3 regions of the Allobosea sp. NBC_00550 genome follow, and region 3 is predicted to be linked to each of the others. Evidence: riboswitches for the same ligand, from Rfam matches in the RefSeq annotation. Region 3 holds a riboswitch; each other region holds the start of a gene.
The links. Region 3 has a riboswitch for cobalamin ahead of NWE53_RS06320 (ribonucleoside-diphosphate reductase subunit alpha). Riboswitches for the same ligand answer to the same signal wherever they lie in the genome.
Positions count from the first base shown of each region.

Region 1: another riboswitch for cobalamin. It lies ahead of NWE53_RS07140 (TonB-dependent receptor plug domain-containing protein); the one in region 3 lies ahead of NWE53_RS06320 (ribonucleoside-diphosphate reductase subunit alpha).
Region 2: another riboswitch for cobalamin. It lies ahead of NWE53_RS22630 (CbtB domain-containing protein); the one in region 3 lies ahead of NWE53_RS06320 (ribonucleoside-diphosphate reductase subunit alpha).

Region 1 is NZ_CP102772.1:1,516,414-1,522,607, forward strand. Features, by position in the region: gene NWE53_RS07130 (NAD(P)/FAD-dependent oxidoreductase) at 1-1,008, opposite strand, end outside; gene NWE53_RS07135 (MalY/PatB family protein) at 1,151-2,335, opposite strand; cobalamin riboswitch at 2,550-2,747, shown strand; gene NWE53_RS07140 (TonB-dependent receptor plug domain-containing protein) at 2,836-4,812, shown strand; gene NWE53_RS07145 (ABC transporter substrate-binding protein) at 4,809-5,672, shown strand; gene NWE53_RS07150 (FecCD family ABC transporter permease) at 5,669-6,194, shown strand, end outside.
Region 2 is NZ_CP102772.1:4,739,327-4,745,520, reverse strand. Features, by position in the region: gene NWE53_RS22650 (acyl-CoA dehydrogenase family protein) at 1-80, opposite strand, end outside; gene NWE53_RS22645 (TetR/AcrR family transcriptional regulator) at 77-697, opposite strand; gene cobO (cob(I)yrinic acid a,c-diamide adenosyltransferase) at 1,042-1,659, opposite strand; gene cobU (bifunctional adenosylcobinamide kinase/adenosylcobinamide-phosphate guanylyltransferase) at 1,669-2,181, opposite strand; cobalamin riboswitch at 2,347-2,546, shown strand; gene NWE53_RS22630 (CbtB domain-containing protein) at 2,583-2,759, shown strand; gene NWE53_RS22625 (CbtA family protein) at 2,772-3,512, shown strand; gene NWE53_RS22620 (DUF1636 domain-containing protein) at 3,554-3,943, shown strand; gene cobW (cobalamin biosynthesis protein CobW) at 3,948-5,003, shown strand; gene NWE53_RS22610 (cobaltochelatase subunit CobN) at 5,013-6,194, shown strand, end outside.
Region 3 is NZ_CP102772.1:1,346,539-1,352,732, forward strand. Features, by position in the region: gene NWE53_RS06315 (ribonucleotide-diphosphate reductase subunit beta) at 1-686, opposite strand, end outside; partial or broken gene NWE53_RS06320 (ribonucleoside-diphosphate reductase subunit alpha) at 845-3,080, opposite strand; cobalamin riboswitch at 3,201-3,400, opposite strand; gene NWE53_RS06325 (sensor domain-containing diguanylate cyclase) at 3,559-4,782, opposite strand; gene NWE53_RS06330 (O-antigen ligase family protein) at 4,981-6,194, shown strand, end outside.

The DNA of each region.
Region 1 (6,194 bases), 170 kb from region 3:
CAGCCGCGTCTTGATCACTCCGGCGACGTAGCGCCCCTCCTGCTTGGCCGCGGGTGCCACGCCGGGCACCGGCTTGCCGTCGGCCGAGACGACACGGGCCGTGTCGCCGACGACGAAGATATCGCGCTGGCCGGGGACCGTGAGGTCGGGCTCGACCATCACCCGCCCGGCCCTGTCGGCCGGCGCGCCGAGCCACTCCGCCGCAGGCGAAGCAGCGACGCCCGCCGCCCAGAGGATCGTCCTGGCCGGGAGAAAGGCGCCGCCGAGTTCGATCCCGTCCGCGGTGCAGTTCGAGACAGCGTGACCGAGCTTGATTTCGACGCCGAGCCCGATCAGCGCCCGCTCCGCATAGGCCGAAAGGTCCTCGGTGAAGCCAGCCAGGATGCGCGAGCCGGCCTCGACCAGGATGACGCGTGCGGCGCGCGTATCGAAGTTGCGGAAATCGCCGCGCAGCGTGTCATGCGCCAGCTCGGCGATCGTGCCGGCAAGCTCCACACCGGTCGGACCCGCGCCGATGATCACAAAGGTGAGGAGCTCGGCGCGCCGGGCAGCGTCCGTCTCCCATTCCGCCTGCTCGAAGGCGGAGAGAATACGCCGCCTGATCTTCGTCGCATCTTCGAGCGTCTTCAGCCCGGGCGCATAGGGCTCCCACTCGTCATGACCGAAATAGGAGTGTCGCGCCCCGGTCGCCAGGATCAGGCTGTCGAAGGCAAGCGGCGGCTCGCCCTCTATCAGCACCTTCTTGTCGCTCGGATCGACGCCGACGACGCTGCCCAGCAGCGTGGTGACGTTCTTGTAGCGCCGCAGCAGCGAACGGGCCGGCCACGCGATTTCGGAGGTCGGCAGCGACGCCGTCGCGACCTGATAGAGCAGAGGCTGGAAGAGGTGATGGTTGCGCCGGTCGATGAGCGTGATCCTGACCGACTCGCCGGCGAGATTTCGCGCCGCCTCCAGCCCGCCGAAGCCGGCTCCGACGATGACGATGTGATGGGGCGTGCCGGCCGTCACGGGCTACCCGACATGGAACAGGCTGCGATAGCGATATCTGGAGATGCGTCTCATGAGTTCTCCCGCTTCACCAATAAGCCAGCGCCGCCTTTGCGAGAAGCGGGGGATGGCGCGGGACGACAGAACCGTCCCGCAGCCGGCGCTATTGCAGATCGCGGAAAGCTTCCTTCAATCGCTCGACGGCCTCGATCACGGTGGCGCGCGGCGTGGCGAGGTTGAAGCGCAGGAAGCTGTCGCCCCCCGCCCCGAAGCTCGCGCCATGGTTCACCGCGATCTTCGCCTGCTTCTCGACGCGGGCGGTGAATTCCGCCGGCTCCATGCCGGCCCCGCCGAAATCGACCCAGGCGAGATAGGTCGCCTCGAGCGGCATCGAACGCAGGCCGGGGATCGTGTTAACCCCGTCGTCGAACAGCTTCCTGTTGCCGTCGAGATAGGCCACGAGCCGGTCGACCCAGGCCGCGCCTTCGGGACTGTAGGCGGCGGTCGCCATCGCCATGCCGAAGGAATTGGGCGAGATGCCGTGGGCGTTCATCCGGGCGCGGAACCGCTCCCGCAGCGGCTCGTCGGGAATGATGACGTTGCCGACATGGGCGCCCGCGATGTTGAAGGTCTTGGTGGTCGCCGTCATCATCACGAGGCGGTCCGCGATTTCAGGCGCAGCCAGCGGCATGACGGTGTGCCTGGCGCCCGGCATGACCAGATCATGATGGATCTCGTCGGCGACGAGGATCAGGTCGTGGCGCTTGCAGAAGGCCGCGATCTCGCGGAGTTCGTCGCATGTCCAGACGCGCCCGCCCGGATTATGCGGCGAGCACAGCATCAGCATCCGCTCGCGGCCGGTCATCTGCGCGTCCCAGCCGGCGATGTCGAGGACGTAGCGGCCCTCCTCGATCCGCAGCCGGCACTCCACGACCTCCCGGCCGGCCGAGCGGATGATGCGGGCGAAGGCGTGGTAGACCGGCGTCATCAGCACGACGCCATCGCCCGGCGCGGTGAAGGCATCGACGCAGAGCGCCGTGCCATTGACGAGGCCATGGGTGGTGAAGATCGCTTCCGACGCCACGTCCCAGCCATGGCGGGTCTTCATCCACCAGCGGATGGCGTCGCTATTGGTGCGGTCGTCGCCGAAATAGCCATAGACCCCGTGAGCCGCCATGCGCTCGACCGCCTGCTGGACGCAAGGCGGCGGCCGGAAATCCATATCGGCCACCCACATGGCGATGCCGTCGGAAGCGGCCACGCCATAATACTTCTCCATCGTGTCCCATTTGGCCGAATGGGTCCCGCGGCGGTCGATCTGCTCGTCGAAGTCCGGCAACCTAAGCATCGTCATCCTCGGCAACAGCAGAGCGGCCAAGCCGCGGAAAGCGCCGAGAGATGGTGATTCCGACCCGGCCCGTGGCTTCTGTTCTGCCGTGCCGGCTCGCGGGCGTAAACCGGCGCGATCGCGACGGCTGGCCTCCGGATACGACATGGCGCGCGATCTCCCGCCCCCGTCCTTACCTTTGGTTAAACCTATTTGACGACGACACTTTTCCGCCGTAATCGTCACCGGGACGGTTCCCTCACGGGATCAAAAGGGAACGCGGTGCGGGTGGCCAGCCACCCCATGCCGCGGCTGCCCCCGCAACTGTAAGCGGCGAGCCTTTCGCCATACGCCACTGGGACCTCGGACCTGGGAAGGCGGCGAAGGGCATGGACCCGCGAGCCAGGAGACCTGCCGTCAGCCGTGGTCACACGCGAACACGTTCGGACGGGGTGCGCCGATCGCTGATTTGACTGTTTGCCGCCTTTTGCGCGGCGATGGGAGATCGCGTTCGCGGTGACGTGCCACTGACGTCAACGCCCGAGGTCTCCATCGTGATCCCCGCCCTTCCAGCCGCAGAACGCGGCCGCCTGCTGCTATGCGTTTCCTTCCTCGCACTGGCCTGCTCCGCCCCGGTACTCGCCCAGAACGCACCCGCCCCGCTCGCGCTCGACGAGATCGTTGTCAGCGCGACCGGCACGCCGACCCCGGCGCGCGAGATCGCGAGCTCCGTCACCGTCATCACCGCCAGGGAGATCGAGCAGCAGCAGCGCCGCACCCTGCCCCAGGCTCTCGCCACCGTGCCCGGCCTCAACATCGTCCAGACAGGCGGACCGGGCGGCCTGACCTCGGTCTTCATGCGCGGCACCAACTCCAATCACGTCAAGGTTCTGATCGACGGCATCGAGGCGAACGACCCCTCGACGCCCAACCGCTCCTTCGATTTCGGCTCGATGCTGACCGACGACATCGAGCGCATCGAGGTGCTGCGTGGCCCGCAGAGCGGCCTGTACGGCGCCAATGCGATCGGCGGCGTCATCTCGGTCACCACGAAACGCGGTGAGGGGCCGCCCAGGGCGACCGCGCGGGTCGAAGCCGGTTCCCACGGCACCTTCAACCAGTCCGCCGGTTTCAGCGGTGGCGACGATCGTTTCAACTATGCCTTCAACGTCGCGCATTTCCGCACCGATGCGACCGACGTCACGCCGCCGAACCTCGTCCCGCCCGGCCGCCGCATCAATCCGAATGCCTTCGACAACTACAGCTATTCCGGCCGCATCGGCGTCGCGCTCGGCGACACGCTGTCGCTCAACTGGGTCGGCCGCTATCAGGACGGGCAGTTGCGCTATACCGGCGACACCGGCTTCCCGAGCCGCCCCGCCCCCTATCGCTCCCTGCAGAATTACGCACAGGCCTTCACACGCGGCGAGGTCGTCTGGGATCCGTTCGCCGGACGTTTCGTCAACACCTTCGGCGTTTCCTACACGAACCAGGACCGGGCGACGCGAACGGCCAACGGCACGACCGGCATCCTCGGCCTGCCCAACGAAAACCTGGGCGAGCGCACCAAGCTCGACTGGCGCGGCAATATCGAGATCACCAAGGGTCACAACCTGATCATGGGCCTGCAATACGAGCGCGAGCGCTTGGACACCGCGAGCCTCGTCGCTTCCAACGGCAACAAGGCCGCCTATCTCGAATACCAGGGCAATATTCAGGACCGCTATTTCCTGGCGGCCAACATCCGCCACGATAATGAAGACAGCTATGGCGGCCACACCACCTATCGCATCGCGCCGGCCGTCATCGTCCCGGGCATCGAGACCAAGCTGAAGGCGAGCTACGGCACCGGCTTCAAGGCGCCGACGCTGAGCGAGCGCTTCATCGACTATCGCCCCGGCTTCAATTTCTTCGGCAACCCGAACCTGAGCCCGGAAGAAAGCCACGGCTGGGATATCGGCTTCGAGCAGCCGCTCTTCGACAAGCGCCTTCAGTTCGGCGGGACCTGGTTCCAGAACGACATCGACAACCTGATCGTCACCAACACGGCAGGCAACTCCTACGCCAATATCGGCAAGGCGCAGACCAAGGGCGTCGAAGCCTTCGCCGCGCTGGAGATTTCGCCCCAGTTCCGCATCCGCGCCGACTACACCTTCACCCTCGCCAAGGACGAGATTGCGCGGCAGGAATTGCTGCGCCGCCCACGCCACAAGGCGAGCGCAACCGCGACCTGGACGCCGACCGACAAGCTCACCTTCTCGGCGACGCTGCTCTATGTCGGCTCCTGGGTCGACGGCAATCGCGACTTCTCGGTCCCGCGCATGAACGCGAAGGGCGCGACGCTGGTCAATCTCGCCGCCGAGTACAAGGCGACCGACAAGGTCACCGTGTTCGGGCGGATCGACAATCTCTTCGACAAGCGCTGGGAGAACCCCATCGGCTTCCTCGTCCCGGGCTTCGGCGCCTATGGCGGCATCAAGGTGGCGATCGGCGGATGACGCCGTTCCGCGCCAGGCATGGGCTGACCGGCTTGTGCGCTCTCGCCATCGCGGCCTTCGCCGCCATGGCGTTTGGCGCGTCGCCAGCGGCGGCGAAGCCGGCGCGGATCGTCTCGCTCAACATGTGCACGGACGAACTCGTCCTGCGCCTCGCGCCGCCCGAGCACATCGCTTCGATCACCTGGCTCTCGCGCGATCCGCGCAACGCCAATATGGCAGAGGCGGCACGCGCGATCCCGGTCAATCACGGCCTCGTCGAGCAGGTGCTCGCCTCCCGGCCCGACCTCGTCATCGCCGGCGCCTACACCACCCGCGCGACGGTCGCCCTGCTCAAGCGGGTGGGGATGCCCGTGCGCGAGTTTGGCGTGCCCCGCAACATCGCCGAAATGCGCGCGCAGATCGCGGAGATGGCGGCGCTGCTCGGAGAGGAGGAACGCGGCGCGGCGCTCGTTTCCGACATCGACGCGCGCCTCGCCGTTCTGGCGGCGAAGCGTCCGACCGAGCGCCGCCGCGCCATCGTGCTTCGCCCGAACGGCTTCACGGTCGGGCGCGGCTCGCTGGTCGACGAGATCCTGACGCTGGCCGGGCTCGACAACATCGCCGCCGGCCTCGGCATCGACAGCTATGGCCAGATCGCGCTGGAGACAGTGGCGCTCGGCGGCGCGCAGATGCTGATCCTCAACGACACGCCGGGCGGCCAGCCCTCGCTCGCCCATGAGGTGCTGCACCATCCGCTGATCGAGAGGCTCCGCGAGCGCCTGAAGCTGGTCGCCCTGCCCTCGCGATTATGGACCTGCGCCGGTCCGAGCGTGCTCGACGCCATCGAGTTGCTCGCACGCGCCGCCGAAGAGGACCGATGAAGACCTTGCCCTTCCAGCCGCCATCGCTGGCGCTTCTCATCGCGCTGCTCGCGCTCGCGACGCTCGCCGTCTTTGCTCTCTCGACGGCGGTCGGCTACGCCCCGCTCGATCTCGGCGCGGCGATCCGCGATTGGCTGGCTGGGCGCCCGACGCTGCCGGCGCTCGTGCTGACGGAGCTGCGGCTGCCGCGCGCGATCCTCGGCACGCTGGTCGGCTTCAGCCTCGGCCTGTCGGGCGCCGCCATGCAGGGCCTGCTGCGCAATCCGCTGGCCGAGCCCGGTGTCGTCGGCATTTCGAGCGCCGCCGCCTTCGGCGCAGTCGTCGCCTTCTACAGCGGGCTTTCAGCCAGCGTCGCGCTCGCCCTGCCGCTCGGCGGCATCGCAGGCGCCGTCGTCGCCACGCTCCTGCTGTTCATCCTGCTCGGACGCGGCGCCGGCACCACGACGCTGATCCTCGCCGGCGTCGCCATCAACAGCTTCGCCGGTGCCGCCACATCGCTGGCACTGAACCTTGCGCCCAACC
Region 2 (6,194 bases), 2.3 Mb from region 3:
TAGGCGTCGTAATCCGCCAGCGCCGGGGCCTGGTTCAGCACCTCGTGGGTGTCGTAGCCGTATGCATCGAGAGCGGTCATGCGGCCTGTCCTTCACGGGAGATCAGCGCGGCGAGGGAGAGATCGGCGAGCGCGGCAGCGATCTCGCGACCGCGTTCGGCGGTGATCGGCCGCTCGGGCGAAAGCGGGCCGATCAGCGCTTCCATGAAGCCGCCGACGATCATCGCCGCGGCGGCGTCGGGATCGACGGGACGGAAAGCGCCCTGCCCTTCGCCTTCCACGACAAGTGCGCGGAAGATGCCGGCGATCTCACGGCGATAGTCGAGCCGCGTCGCATCGACGGCCGGATCGGCGGGTTCGGCGATCATCGACCAGGCGAGACGGCGATTGGCGAAGGCGCGCCGGGCGAAAGCTTCGACTGCCGACGTCAGGCGCTCGGTGACCGGCGCATCGCTCGCGGCGATCTCGCGCAGCACGGCGAGTTCTCGCGAGGACACCGCCGCGACGATCTGGGCCATCAGCTCGGCCTTGGAGGAGAAATACGAATAGACGCTGCCGGTGGAGACGCCGCTGGCGGAGGCCACTGCGGCAATCGATGTTTCCTGGAAGCCGACCTCCGAGACGATCCGGCGCGCGGCGGAGAGGATCGCCTCACGCTTGCCCGCCTTGCGCGGTTGTTTCGGGGTTCCATCGACCATGCACGATCTCGAAATTGAATCTGAATTCAAATTCAATATGAAGAGGAACCCCATTCCGTCAAGTGTCCGCCAGCAAGGGTAATCGATCGGGCAATGGAGGCGCGGGAACCCTCTCCTGGAAGGAGCGGGCAGGATGAGGTGGAGGCCGCTGGACCAGGGACGCGAGTGCTCACGGCGCGGTTGGGCTCGGGCTAGCGATGCCCCTCCAAACAGCTCACCCCTCCGCTCTCCTTACAGGAGAGGGGTTCCCGCGCTCTCCTACCCGTCTTCGTCTGCTGGAATGGGTTGGGTCGATTTACCCCGAGAAAGACGGCAAGCTTCTTTCTGCGCCCCCCGAAAGAGGCTCAGAACTCGATACCTTGCTGCGCCTTCACGCCGGCGGCGAAGTGATGCTTCACCAGCGTCATCTCGGTGACGAGGTCGGCGGCCTCGATCAGTTCCGGCTTGGCGTTGCGACCGGTGACGACGACGTGGAGGTCGGGCCGGCGAGCCTTGAGCGTCGCCACGACATCGGCGAGCGGCAGGTAATCGTAGCGCAAGGCGATATTGAGCTCGTCCAGCACCAGCAGCCTGATCTCCGGATCGGCCATCAATTCCCTCGCCTTGGCGAAGGCCCGCTCGGCGGCGGCGATGTCGCGGGCCTTGTCCTGCGTTTCCCAGGTGAAGCCCTCGCCCATGCTGTGCCAGCTGACCTGATCGCCGAAGGCTTCGAGCGCCTTGCGCTCGCCGGTCGACCAGGCGCCCTTGATGAACTGCACCACGCCGATGCGCCAGCCATGGCCGAGCGCCCTCAGGATCAGGCCGAAGGCCGCCGTCGACTTGCCCTTGCCGGGACCGGTATTGACGATGAGCAGGCCCTTCTCGACCGTCTTGGAGGCGATTTCGGCGTCCTGAACCGCCTTGCGCTTCTCCATCTTCGCCTTGTGGCGGGCGGCTTCGTCAGCGTCGATATCCCGCGTCATGTCTTCGGCTCACTTCACTCGCATCGGCAATCCGGCGACCATGAAGACCACGCGGCCGGCGCGTGCCGCAAGCGCCTGATGCAGCCGCCCGGCCTCGTCGCGGAAGCGCCGGGCGAGCGCGTTCTCGGGCACGATGCCGAGGCCGACTTCGTTGGAGACCAGCACGATGGGGCCGGAAGCCTGCTCGCATGCACTGATAAGCGCGGCCCCGGCAACAGCGGTATCGCGTTCGGCGAGGATCAGGTTGGTCAGCCAAAGCGTCAGGCAATCCACGAGGATCGGCTGCCCGGCCGGCTGTTCGGCGATCGCTTCCGCCAGATCGAGCGGCGCATCGACCGTCAGCCAGCCCGGGGGCCGGCGCATCCGATGCTCGGCGATGCGCTCGCGCATCTCGTCGTCATAGGCCTGGGCGGTCGCGATGTAGGTCCAGGGCGCCGGCAAAGCCTCGATCAGCGACTCGGCATGGCGGCTCTTGCCGGAGCGGGCGCCACCGAGGATGAGGGCGAGATGGGGCAAGTCCATGGGCAGGTCCTTCGGCGCCGCCCCCTGTCGTCATGCCCGGGCTTGACCCGGGCATCCCACCCCGAAGGAGGCGCGCGAGCCTCTTCCTGCATGAGATTCTCGGGTCAAGGCCGAGAATGACGCGCTTGCGGCGCACCCTGCATTGCACAGCAGCATCCCTAAGGCTAATGATCGTCGCTGACGGTGCCTCCGCGAGGAGGTGAAAAGGGAACGCGGTGCGGGCTTGCTCTGCCCAATGCCGCGGCTGCCCCCGCAACTGTAAGCGGGTGTCCTTCGCCATCGGCCACTGGAGCCAACGCTCCGGGAAGGCGGCGCAGGACGTCTAACCCGCGAGCCAGGAGACCTGCCGTCGACCCGCAAAGATCCAACCAGCTGCCGGCGGGGCGGCTACGGAGAGCATGATGAACACGGTTTCGGTTTCCACTCCCACACTCAGCGTTTCCGAACGCGTCAAGGCGGTTGCCGCCGCGCTCGCGATCGGCGTCGCGCTGATCTATACGACCGGCTTCGCGGCCTCGACCAATGTCCATAACGCCGCGCACGATACCCGTCACGGCCTCGCCTTTCCCTGCCACTGAGGGAAAGCCATCATGGTCACGCGTGTTCTCACGGTCAGCATCCTGGCCGGGCTTCTGGCTGGCTTGATCGTCGCCGCCCTGCAGCATGTCACCACCACCCCGCTTATCCTCAAGGCCGAGACCTATGAGGCGGCGCTCGCGCTGAAAGCGCCGACGCTCGCCGCTTTCGACGGCGAGGCGAAAATCATCCTCGCGCATGGCCCGGCGGGCGATGCGCCCGGCCATGAGCATGCCGAATGGAAGCCGGCGGACGGCCTCCAGCGCACGCTCTTCACCAGCTCGGTCACGATCGCGACCGCGATCGGCTTCGCCGCGCTGCTGCTCGCCGGCATGATCGCGGCCGGGGACACGATCGATCAGCGCCGCGCCCTGATCTGGGGCGCCTGCGGCTTCCTCGCCTTCGGCCTCGTGCCGGCGATGGGGCTGGCGCCGGAGCTGCCGGGCGCGGCATCCGCCGCGCTGGAACAGCGCCAGCTCTGGTGGCTCGCCACCGCGATCGCCACGGCCATCGGGTTGTTCGTGTTCCTGCGCTTCGACGCGCCCTGGCTCAAGCTGCTCGCCGTCGTCGTGATCCTGCTGCCGCACGTCGTCGGTGCGCCGCATCCGGCCGCGCCGGAGAGCAAGGTCCCGGCCGAGGTCGCGGCGCATTTCGCGGCGCTCTCGCTCGGCATCCAGGCCGCGCTCTGGCTCGCGACCGGCTTCATGGTCGGCGTGCTCTGGCCCTGGGTGAGCCGCCGCGCCGCCGCGGCCTGAGGATAGCGGCGCCTTCGGGCTCCGCGCGAAAGGCAAGCCACATGTCCGAGGGCGACCTCACCATCCATGTCTGCACGGTTTGCAGACGGGCGCGCGCCGACCTCCCGGAGGGTTACGACCAGCCGGGGCTGGCGCTCGCCGAAGCGCTGGCCGCGCAGCTCGCAGCCAAGGGCAGTGCCATTCCGGTGGTGCCCGTCGAATGCCTCGCCGTCTGCAAGCGGCCCTGCACCGTCGCCTTCGCGGCCGACGGCAAATGGACCTATCTGATCGGCGACCTGGATACAGAAACCCATCTCGACGAGATCGTCGGCGCGGCGGAGGCCTATGCCGCCAGCGCCAACGGCATCGTTCCCTGGAAAGAGCGGCCCCAGTCCTTCCGCAAGGGCGTGGTCGCACGCGTGCCGCCGATGCCGGCGCGCCAGCAAGGATAAACCTATGAACGCTCCGCAGACCGCCAACCTCGGCAAGACGCCCTGCACGATCATCACCGGCTTCCTCGGCGCCGGAAAGACCACGCTGGTGCGCCATCTCCTCGAGAACGCGCAGGGCAAGAAGCTCGCCGTGCTCGTCAACGAATTCGGCGATCTCGGCTTCGACGGCGAGTTCCTGAAAGGCTGCGGTATCGCCGGCTGCAGCGACGAGGACGTGGTCGAGCTGCCCAACGGCTGCATCTGCTGCACTGTCGCCGATGATTTCGTGCCGGCGCTGGAAAAGCTGCTGAACCGGCCGAACCCGCCCGAGCACATCCTGATCGAGACCTCCGGCCTCGCCTTGCCGAAGCCGCTGGTGCAGGCCTTCAACTGGCCGGCGATCCGCGCCCGCGTCACGGTCGACGGCGTCATCGCCGTGGTCGACGGCCCGGCGGTGGCCGAGGGCCAGTTCGCTGATGATCCGGAGGCGCTGGCGGCGCAGAAGGCGGCCGATGCGTCCGTCGAGCACGACAACCCGCTGGAAGAGGTGTTCGAGGACCAGATCCTCTGTGCCGACCTGATCCTGCTCAACAAGAGCGACCTCGTCGACGAAGCCGGCCGCGCCCGCGTCAAGGCCGAAATCGCCGAGCATCTGCCGAAGGCGATCAAAATCGTCGAGACCATCAATGGCAAGGTCGAGCCGGCGCTGATCGTGGGCTTGAGCGCCGCCGCCGAGAGCGATCTCGCCGCCCGCCCCTCGCATCACGGCGAGGGCGAGCACGATCACGACCATGACGATTTCGACTCGGTCGCCGTGCCGCTGCCGGCGGGGCTCACGCCGGAAGAGCTGACGGCGCGCGTCGCGAGGGCGGCAGAGGCCGAGGGCGTGCTGCGCCTCAAGGGCTTCACCGCCGTGCCGGGCAAGCCCATGCGCCTCGTCGTGCAGGGCGTCGGCCGGCGCGTCGGCCATCATTTCGACCGGCCCTGGGGCGCTGGCGAGGCCCGCGACGGGCGGCTGACCGTGATCGGGCTCAAGGGCTTCGATCTCAAGGCCGTGGAAGCGGCCCTCGCGGGGGCGTAACATCGGGCGATGCACCTCCTCCCGACCAGCGAGATCAGGCTCGACGACGGCGGGGACGCCGTCGATCTCGCCCTGCCGCCGGGAGATTTGCTCGTGCTCTCCTTCACCGACAGCGACCTTTCGGCGCTGGCGGTGGCGGCAGGTGACAGCAACCTGTCGCTGCGGCTCGCGCCGCTGCGGCGGCTGAAGCACCCGCTCTCCGTCGATTTCCTGATCGAGAAGACCGCGGCGCAGTGCCGCTTCGTGCTGGTGCGCTGCCTCGGCGGGCTCGATTACTGGCGTTACGGTATCGAGCGGCTGGGCGCGGCCTGCCGCGAGCAAGACATTCCGCTCGCGATCCTGCCGGGCGACGAGCGTGCCGATCCGCGGCTGACCGAGTATGCGACGGTGCCGGCGGAGCTTGCGGCAGGGCTTCTGGCCTATTTCCAGGCCGGCGGCGGCGCCGAGAACATGCGCCGGCTGCTGAGGCGGATCGAAGGATATCTGACGGCGCTTCGACCCTCATCCGACCCGGCTTCGCCGGGCCACCTTCTCCCCCGGGGGGAGAAGGATGAAGCGGCGGCAATCGCGCCCTTCTCCCCTCGGGGGAGAAGGTGCCGGCAGGCGGATGAGGGCCGGCGGGACGCCGCCGACCTTGCACCCATCGCCCTGCCATCCTTCTTCGCATTGAGCGAAGGCGGTGCGCCCCTGCCTTGGCGGGACGCGCTCGCCGCAATCCCGGCCGACCGGCCGCTGGTCCCGATCCTGCTCTACCGCTCCGGCGTCGCGGCGGGCGACACCGCCATGGGCGAGGCCATCGCCGCTGAACTGGCCGGCCGCGGCCTGGCGGCACTGCCGCTCGCGCTGACGAGCCTGAAGGACCCGGCCGTTACAGCCGAGCTCGCGACACTGATCGCACTGCGCAAGCCGGCGCTGATCGTCACCACCACAGCCTTCTCGGCGCGCGAGGGCGACGACTTCGTGCTCGATGCCGCCGCCTGTCCGATCCTGCAGGCCGTGCCGGTCGGCAGCCCACGCGAGGCCTGGGACGCATCGCCGCGTGGCCTCTCGGCTGCCGATCTCGCCATGCAGGTGGCGCTAACGGAATTCGACGGCCGCATCGGCGCTATCCCCGTCGCCTTTAAGGCGGAGGCGACCGATCCGGCGACCGGCCTCGCCACGCGCCGGCTCGAGCCCCACGCGGAGGGCATC
Region 3 (6,194 bases):
GCGAAGCCGGTGTAGAACCACATACCCTCGAAGATCGCGTAGAAGGTGATCAGGTCGCGCAGCAGCGCCTGGTCGTTCTCGGGTGTCCCCGTGCTGAAATCGGGGTCCTCGATGCTCTGCGTATGCTTCAGCGCCCAGGCCGCCTTGTCGGTGATCGAAGGCACCTCGCGATACATGTTGAACAGCTCGCCCTCGTCGAGGCCGAGACTCTCGACGATGTACTGGAAGGTGTGCGTGTGGATCGCCTCCTCGAAGGCCTGACGCAGCAGATATTGCTGGCATTCGGGATTGGTCAGGTGGCGATAGATCGCGAGCACGATGTTGTTTGCGACGAGGCTCTCCGAGGCGGCGAAGAAGCCGAGATTGCGCTTGAGCATGCGCCGCTCGTCCTCGGTCAGCCCATCCCTCGACTTCCACAGCGCGATGTCGGCCTGCATCGAGACCTCGGTCGGCATCCAGTGGTTGTTGCAGCCGGCGAGATACTTCTCCCAAGCCCATTTGTACTTGAGCGGCAGAAGCTGATTCACGTCGGCGCGGCAGTTGATCATCCGCTTCTCGTCGACGCTGACGCGCCCGCCGGAGCGATCGATCTCGCCCAGCCCGGTGGCGTCGGCCGTGGGAACCGGGTTGGTCAGGATGGCGGGGTTGGCTGGGGTCGCGGGCTTGGTTTCGGACCAGTCGAGCATGGAAAAATTCCGTTCGTGAAATGAAGGGCGTCATGCTCGGGCATGACCCGAGCATCTCCGGCCGAAGGAGGGGTCCAGCGCCCTCTTCCGATCGAGATTCTCGGGTCTGCGCTTCGCTTCGCCCGAGAATGACGCGCGAGGTGGGATGACGGCGGCCGTTACTGGCAGGCCTCGCAGGTCGGATCGTCGATCGAGCAGGCGTTGGGCACCGCCATGCCGTTATCGAGCGGGATATCGACGAGGATCGGCGCGGCCGCGAGAGCTGCCTTAGCCGCGACTGGCACAGTTGCGGAGACCGCGTTGAGCTTGCCGTCCGTCCCCTTCAGCGTCGATTTCTCGACGTGGGTCGCCGAGAGCGCGCGCAGGTAATAGATCGTCTTCAGGCCCAGCCGCCACGCCAGCCGATAGGCCTCGTCGAGCTTCCGGCCCGAGGGCTGCGCCATATAGAGGTTGAGCGACTGGCCCTGGTCGATCCATTTCTGCCGGCGCGCCGCGGCGCGGATGAGCCAGCTCGTCTCGATCTCGAAGGAGGTCGCGTAGAGCGCCTTGAAGTCCTCCGGAACGCGGTCGATCCCGCTGACCTTGCCGTCATAGTATTTCAGGTCGGAGACCATCACCTCGTCCCAAAGCCCCCTCGCCTTCAGGTCGTGCACGAGCCCGGCATTCACCACCGTGAAGTCGCCGGACATGTTGGCCTTGACGTAGAGCTGGCTGTAGGACGGCTCGATCGACTGCGAGACGCCGACGATGTTGGAGATCGTCGCGGTCGGCGCGATCGCCATCGTATTGGAATTGCGCATGCCGATGGTCTTCACTCGCTCGCGCAGCGGCTCCCAATCCAGCGTCGCCGAGCGGTCGAGCTCGACATCGCCGTCGCGGGCTTCCGAGAGGATATCGAGCGAGTCGATCGGCAGGATGCCCTTCGACCAAAGCGAGCCCTCGAAGCTCGGATAGCGGCCGCGCTCGGCGGCTAGATCGACCGAGGCCGAAATCGCATGGAAGCTGATAGCCTCCATGGAGCTGTCGGCGAAGGCGACCGCGCCTTCCGAAGCCGCCGGCAGGCGCAGGGTCTGCAGCGCCGAGGCCCACCGGGCGATGGCGCAGGTTGGAACGGCGCGCCTCCGGGATCGTGTAGAAATTGATGTCGACGACATTGTCGAGCATCCGCATGGCGGTCTTCACCGTCTTCGCCAACCGGGCCTGGTCGAGCCCCTCCGCCGTCACATGGGCAAAGAGGTTGACCGAGCCGAGATTGCAGACCGCGACCTCATCGGCCGAGGTGTTGAGCGTGATCTCGGTGCAGAGATTGGACGAATGCACGACGCCGGCATGCTGCTGAGGCGAGCGCAGATTGCAGGCATCCTTGAAGGTGATCCAGGGATGGCCGGTCTCGAACAGCATGGTCAGCATCTTGCGCCAGAGATCGAGCGCTGCCACGCGCTTGGACACCTTGAGCTCGCCGCGGTCGGCCTTGGCCTCATAGGCTTCATAGGCCGCCTTGAACGGCTTGCCGTAGAGGCCGTGCAGGTCCGGCGTCTCGTCGGGCGAGAACAGCGTCCACTGGCCGCCGGCCGCGACGCGCTGCATGAACAGGTCGGGAATCCAGTTCGCCGTGTTCATGTCATGGGTGCGGCGGCGGTCGTCGCCGGTGTTCTTGCGCAGATCGAGGAACTCCTCGATGTCGACATGCCAGGTCTCGAGATAGGCGCAGACCGCGCCCTTTCGCTTGCCGCCCTGGTTGACCGCGATCGCCGTGTCGTTGGCGACCTTCAGGAACGGCACGATGCCCTGGCTCTCGCCATTGGTGCCCTTGATATGGGCGCCCAATCCGCGCACCGGCGTCCAGTCGTTGCCGAGGCCGCCGGAATACTTGGCGAGCAGCGCATTGTCCTTCACCGCCTTGAAGATGCCGTCGAGATCGTCGGCAACGGTGGTCAGGAAGCAGGAGGACAGCTGCGGGCGGAGCGTGCCCGAATTGAACAGCGTCGGCGTCGAGGCCATGAAATCGAAGGACGACAGCAGGTCAAGCACATAGGCGCGTGCGACCTTGTGATGCTCGGAGCGCATCAGGGCGAGTTCGACCTGGTCCTGCACGTCCTCGATATGGAAGGTGCGGCCGGCATCGGCGCGGCGCGTCAGGCCCGCGACGATCTGCGTGGTGAGGTCGGCGACGATGTCGTGGATGCGGCGCGAGGCGGCGGCGCTCGAACCCTCGACCGCCAGGAACGCCTTGGTCAGGGCCACTGCGATCTTGGAGGCATCGAAGGGCGTGACCGCGCCGTTGCGGCGGATCACCTGGAAGCCCGGTTCGCTCGCGACGGCGCGCGGCTGCGAGACGGTTTCGGCACTGTACGGCGCCGGCGCAGGCCGTTCGGCTTCAACGGAAAGAGACATCGGCTCCAAACCCCAAGATCAAGATGTTGGGGGCGAAGGCCAAGGCGGACGCGTGGAAAGGGCGCGCGACGACGAGAGGCCGCGACCTGCCAGCGCACCACCGGGACACCCCGCCCGAGGACGTTAACTAGGGTCGCGGCAGGTCTCCTGGCTCGCGGGTCGTCGTTCTCGCCCGTCTTCCCAAGGCCTTGCGGCCTCAGTGACTTAATGCTGGATGAGAACTCACCGCTAACAGTTGCGGGGGCAGCGCCGGCTTCGCACCGGCTTCCCTCTTAGCTCTCGATCTTGCGATTCGAGAGACCGTGACCACTACATTTAGCGGTCTTTTCCATTCATCCGTCAATTGCTCGTATGTGCTGGATACAAACCGTCGTGGAAAGCGAGGATGAACGGCCTGGCAGCTGCCATCGAATGCCCGCCGTAAGCGCCGGCATCCACGCTGAAACACGGCCCGGTCGGTCGCTCCATCTGAGCCAACTCAGGCGAACTGAACGTCGATCTCAGGGCCAGCCTTGCGCACCACATGCACGAAACGCGAGAAATTATCGGCCTCGATCGCGAGCTTGAAACGGCCGGGCACGCCGGCCGAATCGATTACGGCAAGGCTGGCGCCCTCGTCGGAAAGCCGTTTGACGGTGCAGTCGATCACCGAGCGGCCGCCGTTGAACACGATGCTGCCGGCCTTGAGCACGCGCCGACCGAAGGGCGAGTTGCTCGCAGCGCCTGCATGGGCCGCGATGCAGCGATTGCGACCCGCGGTCTTGGCGGCATAGAGCGCCTCGTCAGCCTGCTGAAGCACGGCTTCGAGATCCGATGCGGCGGTTGAAAGCGCCGCGATGCCGAAGCTCGCGGTCACGGCGAACGGTCCGCCGACGCCTTCGAAGCGCTGGGCGGCGATGCTTTCCCGTAGCTTCTGCGCGACGCTGAGAGCGGCCTGCAGCCCCGTATGCGGCAGCAGAATCGCGAACTCCTCGCCCCCGAGGCGCCCGATCAGGTCGCTCTGGCGCAGCAGGTCGCGGCAGGCGGCCACGGTGCCGGTCAGCACGGTGTCCCCGCCGGCATGGCCCTGCGTATCGTTGACGGTTTTGAAGTGGTCGAGGTCGAAGGCGATACAGCTCGTCTCATGGCGATGGCGCAACGCGAGTGCGATCGCCTTGCCGGCTTCATTGCGGAAGGCGCGGCGCGAGAGTGCCCCGGTCAGGACATCGGTGGACACGAGCAGACGCAACCTGAGCTCGTCCATCACGATCGCGGCGAGATCGGCGAGGATCGCAACGTCCTCTCCATCGAAGGCGCGGGGCGCGGTGTCCATGGCGCAGAGCGTGCCGATATTGTGACCGCCCTCGCCTCGCAGCGGTATGCCGGCATAGAAGCGCAGATGCGGCGCGCCGGTGACGAGCGGATTGTCGGTGAAGCGCGGATCGGCACGGGTATCGGGCACGATCAACGGCTCGCCGCGGCGGATCGTGACGTCGCAGAGCGCGCTACGCCGATCTCCTTCGCAGTCGGACAAGCCCTCGCGCGACTTGAACCACTGCCGGTGGCCATCGAGGAAAGTCACGGTCGCCATCGGCACCTTCAATGTGCGGCGAACGAGGCGCGTGATCCGGTCGAAGGATTCCTCACCCGGCGTATCGAGGATGTCATACTGCGCCAGCTCGTCCAGGCGGGCCTGCTCGCTCGCGGCGGCGGGGACGGACATGGTTGCTCCCGATTCGATCTTATGCTTATGGCGCGAAGCTCAACGCGTCGGCGTAAAAGAGACGTAAACGGCAGCGTCGTCAGATGCTCTTGCCGTCAGGCCGCCGGAGTTAGAGGCCCTTAATATGTCAGCGCCTACGATGTCGACAGCCAGCCCGGCTCCCCGGAGCAAGGTCGTCCAGTCCAACGCGAAGCGGCCATGAGCGAGAGCGTCCAGGGCTCGATCACCAACCAGCCGGCACGATCAGGCTCAACCGCGCGCATTGCCGGCACGGGCTCGCTCGGCAACGTTCTCGCCGGCTTCGGCCTGTTCGTGCTGATGATGTCGCTCCAGCCCTTCGCCGGGCCGCCCGAGGCGACTGCGCCAGGCGAATCCACCGGTAATATCGTCAACCAGATCGGCTATTTCGTCCTTGGCCTCGCATTTTTGGTCGCGATGCTGAGCTTGACGCAGCGAGCAGTTCTGGCTCGGCTCGGCAGCGGCAGCTGGGCGATCATCTTCGGCATCGCAGCGCTTTCAGCCGCCCAGTCGCTCGATCCGACCGCGTCTTTGCGCGGACTTCTGCTCGCGGCGATCGTGATGACCATCATTGCCGGCGTGCTTGTCCTGCCGCGCGACGAACGAAGCTTCGCGACCGCCGCAGCCAATGCCTGCCTCTTGCTGCTGGCGCTGGTCTACGGGGCGCTACTGCTCGCGCCGCATCTCGCCGTCCACAGCTCGGAAGGCGCCGAAGGGGTCCATGCCGGCGACTGGCGCGGCCACCTCAGCCACAAGAACTTCGCGGCACCGGTCTTCTCGATCATGGCGATGTTCGGCATCTACGCCTGGCGCAGCGGGTTACGCTGGCGCGGCGGCCTGATCGTGGCGCTCGGCGTGCTCTTCGTGCTCAACAGCGGCTCCAAGACGACACTGGGCTTCCTGCCGCTGACGATCGGCCTCGTATTCCTGAGCCGCATCACCGGACGGCCCGGCCTGACGATCCTGCTGCACCTCGTCCTGGTCGCGACCATCGCCGCCCTGACCGTCGGCTCCGTCATCTGGCCGCAGCTCCACGCGCTCAGCGCGGCGCTGATCTCCGATCCGACCTTCACTGGCCGCGACGAGATCTGGAAATTCGCGCTCCGGCACATCGCCGAGCGGCCCTGGCTCGGCTACGGCTACGCCAGCTTCTGGCAGACGCCGATCGTCACCGGCCTCGAGGAGAACTTCGAGGCAAGCTGGGATGTGCGCGGCATCGGTTCCGGCCACAACAGCTATCTTGACGCGGCGCTGGCCTTCGGCGTCCCGGGTGCGGCGGTGATGATCTATCTGCTGATGGGCAAGCCGCTGCTGAACTATCTCGCGAGTTGGCGTGCGCCGGCCAATCGCAGGCTGGCGGATCTCTTCGTCATGATCGTGATCTTCATGACCTA